One region of the Candidatus Kuenenia stuttgartensis genome, then DNA from elsewhere that is predicted to be linked to it. Evidence: riboswitches for the same ligand, from Rfam matches in the RefSeq annotation. Region 1 holds a riboswitch; the other holds the start of a gene.

Region 1 (3,217 bases):
GGGAAAGATAATTTCGAATAGGGAGTCTGGTTAATTGCCCTGAGATATCCAGGTATTCAAGGTACTTTGTGTAAATTTCATATTGCCATTGCTTAATGAGGATGTCCGTTTTAACAATGCTTTCCTGCATATCGAGCAGCATTAGCGGATCGATGCCTTCTGTTTCCATATATTTTTTTAGTGCTGATTCCGTGCCGCCCGTTGTTTTTTCTTCCATGAGCACATCATACTGCCGAAATATGTTGTTCATTTCCCCGGAAAGTAATCGCACATTTTCTCCCAAAGACCTTTTTAGTTCTTCGTGCTCGCCCTTTGCAGATAAAAATTGAAGTTTTCTGCGATTGACATCCATGCGGTTGGAATGAATGAAGGGGAGGTTTATGCCTACCCCAAAAGAAATTGAACACCGATTTTCACACACACGTAAACCATCATAATACACCCCTTAAAGTCGTCTGTATTTGAAGGCTGCAGAGCGGAGAAATTATCTTGCCCTTACCTTGTAAACTCATATTACAAAATAGTCTATGCCTTGTATTTCCTTTTCCCCCTTTTCAGTTTTATATGATAGGCGTAATCAAGGCGATTGCCCTGCACCATATCACGGAGTGTAATGAGCGCAAAGATTTTACAATAGTCATGAAGAACCTTTTCAAGCATATTTTTTGAAGAGGGAAGATTTTAAAGATTAAACCACAACATGCCGTCAAAATAACTGGTTTGTCCGAATGGGGAAAAATACAGGATAACTGCAATAACACAAAAAACCAATAACGCCGCCTGTCGCAATAGTATACCCTTTGACTCCTACAGAAATACCTGCCGCGAGGCTTGCAAACATGAAGATAATATCTCTTGGGTCTCTGAAATTGGTTCTGAACCGAACAATTGCCAATGCGCCAAGCATACCGGGCCCCTTGCAAGGCTGTCCCCTATCGCCTGCATAACAGTTGCCGCCACTACGGAACTGAGTATGAGCACCTGAACAAAATTTCTTGAGTAGGAAAGCCCCCGAAAGGTCTTCTCATAGGTAATTGCAATTAAGGTTGAAAGCACAAACTAAAGGAGTACGGCATAAATGACTGATGTTGGCGTGGTATTGCCTGAATTTAGTTGTAATTTTGAAATATCTAACATTTTTAATGGTTCTCATTATTTGCGGAAAATAGTTTATCCATTTGGTTTTTTGAAATATATACAGTTACCGTAGGGAGCATTCCCGTTTTTTTGTAACCGTTAATGATGGGGTCAGGACGAAACAACCCTGACAGGGTTTCAAACCCTGTCAGGGTTAACACTACTGCAACGTTTCATTAAAACATAGCGGAAGTTACAAAAAATCAGGAATGCACCCGTTACCGTATGCATATCAATAGAATATATGAGCAAATATAAGGGTTTTGCATGGTTACCATTAACGCTGCAATTGATAAAATGCATGGTTTACAGTGAAGCGTTTTATTTTCCATTTGACAAATTTGACTTGCTCAAAGTAGAATCCCGAAAGTCTTTCGTGCATCAGACCGCTCTTTTATTTATTATTACTATGTTCGATTACAGGTGATTTCTCATTATTGCAGAAATAAAAAGGGAATCCATGCCGCAAAACAGAATTTGCGGCGAGGAGCGGACCCGCCGCTGTAACCGGGGACGAACGTCACAACGCCACTGGAAAAGTCGCTTAAACGGCTTTCCGGGAAGGAGTGACCAGTAGAACGATCCGGGAGCCAGAAGACCTGCCTGTAATTGCTTCACGAAATCTTCGATGGTAAAGAAGGTGAAGTTTTTGAGTGTAATTATTTTCATGAGAATAGGCGGCAAGCCTATTTTTTCGATAAAATAGAAAACCCATATCTTCAACATTGAAGGTATGGGTTTTTTTGTTTTACGGGAGAAAGTTTTGAAAAGTACAAAAATGTTTCTGTTAAATATAACGGTTTTTTTGCTCGTGTTCCTTGTTTCCGATAAGGCTGCATATGCAATGCACATTACAGAAGGAATTCTGCCCACAGAATGGGCAGTAACATTGTTTGCCGTCTCGATTCCTTTTTTAGGTATTGGGATTTACCAGGTGAAACGGAAGAAAAGAGAGATGCATAGTTACCTGCCGTTAGTTGGCATGCTGGGAGCGGCAGTATTCGTTTTTTCGTGCTTCCCCGTTCCCGTCGTAGCATTAAACGGAATGGCAACTTCCCATCCATGCGGCACAGGCATGAGTGCTATTTTGCTGGGACCTTTTGTCAGTGTACTGATAGCGGGCATTGCCTTGCTTATTCAAGCCTTGTTTTTGGCGCATGGCGGGTTAACAACGCTGGGCGGGAATATATTTTCCATGGGTATTTTAGGCTCTTTCTCCGGATTTTTTGCGTTCAAAATAACCCGGCGCTGCGGCATGCCATTATTTTGGTGCGGCTTCTTTGCAGGTGTAATTTCTGATTTATTTACTTATTTGGGTACCTCTATTGAACTGGGATTGCTCGTAATAAATAATGGTGGGTCTTTCTTCAGGGCGACTGCAGAAATATTTGGCGTCTTTATGATGACCTCACAGGGGGTCTTATGTATTGTGGAAGGCGTGGTTGTTGGATTTATTCTGGTTTTTATAGAAAAAAGAAGGCCGGATATTTTGGTTCAACTTGGGATGATAAAGAAAAATGCAAAACCTGTTTAAATTTACCGTGTATATCGTTTTTTTACTTTATTTGGCCGGTATGGTTTCATTTTTATCTGCGGCGCATGCAGATAATTTTGAGATGATTCGTGTAACCGAACATGAAAATCAGGCAAAAGCCACTGAAATAACAGGAACAATCCATTCAGTTGAAGGTGAAGGTGCGTGGACCGGAATTGATGTGAGCATAGTAGGAAAATATGCCAGCCAGTATGGACGTCCACCCCGTGATCCTTACATTAATACTGATCAGGGGGATTTGCTCCTGTTTGTATTCACACTTGCCGGTGTAATAGGAGGCTTTGTTATAGGGTTTAACGCCAGAAAGATATTTTATGAGAAATAATGTAGTATCTTAAGAGGTAATGCCTCAGACCGGCAAAAAGGATTTTAACCACAGAGCAGAGAAAGTTTTTTAGAGAAGGCGTCTCATTATGGGATTTTTTCATCTCACATTTACAGACAGGTATGCCCGGAGAGATAACTGGTTGACGAGGATCGATGTAAGGGTCAAGTTGATCTACATCTTATCAATGCTGGCAATAA
Region 2 (3,217 bases), 740 kb from region 1:
AAGTCTTGCTGGCCTTCGCAGAGAAAAGAACCTCGTCTGTAGTTTGGCGTCTGTCAGGGTCGTCAACCGCACCAACACCATATACAAACGCATCATATTCAAAATCCGAGTGAGACCCCCTTATAGTTGTATCAACCCTCCCGTTATCCAGGAAATTCCATCCCAGCCGTGCAGAACCGGTAAGATTCTTGTAACCGTCCTTTTCACTTCCACTGCTGGCAGCGGATATTCCGAGGGTTTTCAGGTAGGAACCTCCCACTGAATAATCAAAATTCTCCTTTCCTCCTGAAACGTTAACAGTTTCCCTATAGGTATCGCGCATCCCGTACTCGGTTCCCAGGTTAACTTTGTTATCGCCTGCCCCTTTTTTTGTAATAATATTAACAACACCGCCAATCGCTTCAGAGCCATACAGGGTGCTTTGAGGTCCGCGCAGAATTTCTACTCTCTCAATGTTGTCTGTGGAAAGATTCGCAAAATTAAATGCCCCGGATGTGGGACTATTCATTTGGACACCATCAACAAATACTAGGGTATGTGCGGCTGACGCCCCCCTTATGAACAAGCTTGTAGTCCCGCCTATCCCCTGAGTTCTTGTAACTTCAATCCCCGGCGCCTGACGTAAAACATCAAGCAACAGCGGCGCTTTGCTATTCTCAATGTCTTTTTGTGTAATGATTGATAAAGAACTGCCAACATTCTTAGACAACTGTTTCGTCCGTGTCGGTGTTATTACGGTATCTTCCGTATCGTTAGCATCTTCACATTGCCTGTCTTTTCCATCCTTTGGCGGTGGGTCTTTCGGAGTTTCCGGCGAAGGTATTGTGGTATGGGATAGCGGTATTTTTTCTTCAAACGGCAAAGGGTATACCTCAGGCTCCTCCGGGATATTTTTCACATTGTCCGGTTGTTTTTGAATCGTTTCAATTGATTTGAATTCATCGGCAGGATATGCTTCTTCTATTACTTCAGGTATCTCTTCCTTTCCCGGGATACGGATAATAAGCTTTTCTTGTGCAGCCTGATTATCCGGCCTTTCCGCCCATTTGGTAAGTATTCTGTCATTTGTTTCCTGTTCTTCTTTTAAAACAGGAATTGATTCCCCTGCTGCCGATACGCCGGGGTATTGATAAAAGGCAAGCGCTAAAATACCTGTTACTATGATTAGCAAGTGCTTCACTCGTGTTCTCCTTTTTCCCTCGAAAAAAATAGTATGAGAAGTTGTGCAAGACAGGTCTCCTGGCTTTCGGGTCATCCTACTTTCCGCGCCTTCCCGAAAAGCCGTTCATTACTTTAAACGGCTTTTCAGTGGCATTATGCAGATTTCGTCTCCGATTACAGTTGCGGGGCAGCTCCCGTTGCTCAGAAATAACGAGATGGGATTCCCTGGCGTCTTGCACATAAATACAGATTATTATTTTTAAGTATTAATACATGAATTTCCCCCCTTTCTTTGTTATAAGGTAAAAATGCTCATTTGCCAGCCCTCAGCCCTCAATCGGCAATCCTCAGTCCTCAGTAGGCAATTTCACAATTGTTAATTGCCGACTGCCAATTGCCAACTACAAGCCTACAGCAGAAGGAACAGTTAAATATTTTGCCAAAAAGCACGCACTGACGAATGGAAGTGTGCAAAGAAGTTACTGAAAAGACACTAAAACTCGATTTGTGTTCGTATGCCAAATAAGGTCACAACAGCAGTATCCATTAATCCGTCGGGGTTAAAACGGCCTGAAATAGTGGCGTAATGGCAATGTGCCTGTTAAGGACAAAACGGTAGTATATCTCGGTTGCAGATTCTTTAATCCCATCATCTGCTTTTGAATAACCAAAGGCAAAAGCTGCGCTGTCTTTTTCGCGCATGGGAACCGGTCTCCATTGATTTTAAACCAAAGGCGATAATTGCCTTCTCTTCCAAAAAGGCTATCGGCGTGTAAACCAACCTCTCCTATTCCGTAGAAGCCCTTTCCTATCCCCAGTCCCATATTGTCACTATCTGCACTTTGCAGTCCTAACCGGAAATTCAAGCCGTTTTCCATTTCGTAGATAGATACTGCGCCAGGTCCGTTATGCGGCGCTTCTAATGCAAGATTATTTACAAAGGCGCTGGTTATAAACATGGTTGTCTCATCATTGGCTACGGCATTGCTGTCAAAGTAGTTTGTCAAGTCTATCTTTCCTGCCACAAGAGCTACCTGTTGTCCGAACAATTTTGTCTCAAACCACATCTCCCGAATGGATAAGCGATCAGTACCGTTATTGTACCGGAATGCACCAGCATCATCATTGAGACCGGAAAGACTGTCGGCATGTTCATCAGGCCCGTTTCCTCCAATCGCCTCTAAATCCAGAAATAATGTTGTGAGATCTGAGGGTTTGTAGAGACAAAATAAATCCAGCGAGCCTTCCGGAAAAAACGCCCGTTTCTCACCGCCACTTAAAATCTGTTGAACAATAGCCGTACTACTTACCCCTATTTGAAATCGTTTTTCTTCAGTGGGATATGTTTCTTCTACAGGTTTTTGTGTTTCTTCCTCTTCGGAAAGGCGGATAACACGCTTTTCCTGTGCGGCTTGATTATCCTGCTTTTTCGGCCAATCGAAAATATCTATCCCGTCTGCTTCTTCTTTTTCTTCTGACGTTGAAATCGATTCTATTGCTTCTAGTGGTTCGGCATGACTATAAAAGATAGGCGCAGCAATAATCATTGACATAATTAGCAAACACTTCATTTGTAGTCTTCTTTCCCCATGGAAGCGGAGCTTCCAATGCAATTACGTTCCCAAGCCGGACAGACTGGGTCAAATGGGCAATTCTATCCTATTTCACGATATGAATTTCCCTCTTTAATAGAAAAACAGTAATAAATTAAGCATAAAATAGGCAAAATGTGATAAGTTGCCCCCACTTTTGAGACAACAAGGTTCATTTGTCCCAGTCTGCGAAGCCTGGGAACGAGCGTTTTTAAAGTATCTATTCTTAATAAGGACTTCGGCGATTTTCAACAATGTAGCGGCAAAGCGTGCCTTGTCGTTACATGAACAGTTTGAAATCTCTAAACGTTTAATATAGCTTTTTAATATTGATATGGTTGGGTGGCGCGGACAAACTCCGCTTGTACGGCGCCATCTTGCAATGGCGATTAAAACAAAAAAGCCCGTTTCTTCGTACAGGGAAGAGACGGGCTTTAAAGTACATACGTCACACTTCACCTCCT

What was found. A riboswitch is a leader RNA that binds a small molecule or an ion and turns the genes downstream of it on or off. The one in region 1 is predicted to bind cobalamin.
Region 2: linked by a shared signal. The riboswitch ahead of KSMBR1_RS21285 (TonB-dependent receptor plug domain-containing protein) and the one ahead of KSMBR1_RS00995 (energy-coupling factor ABC transporter permease) in region 1 are both predicted to bind cobalamin.

What each region holds. Positions count from the first base shown of each region.
Region 1 is NZ_LT934425.1:191,171-194,387, forward strand. Features, by position in the region: gene KSMBR1_RS00985 (hypothetical protein) at 1-421, opposite strand, end outside; gene KSMBR1_RS00990 (hypothetical protein) at 707-907, opposite strand; cobalamin riboswitch at 1,542-1,758, shown strand; gene KSMBR1_RS00995 (energy-coupling factor ABC transporter permease) at 1,901-2,671, shown strand; gene KSMBR1_RS01000 (hypothetical protein) at 2,655-3,017, shown strand; gene cbiQ (cobalt ECF transporter T component CbiQ) at 3,106-3,217, shown strand, end outside.
Region 2 is NZ_LT934425.1:3,856,217-3,859,433, reverse strand. Features, by position in the region: gene KSMBR1_RS21285 (TonB-dependent receptor plug domain-containing protein) at 1-1,180, opposite strand, end outside; cobalamin riboswitch at 1,213-1,412, opposite strand; gene KSMBR1_RS17955 (carbohydrate porin) at 1,722-2,732, opposite strand.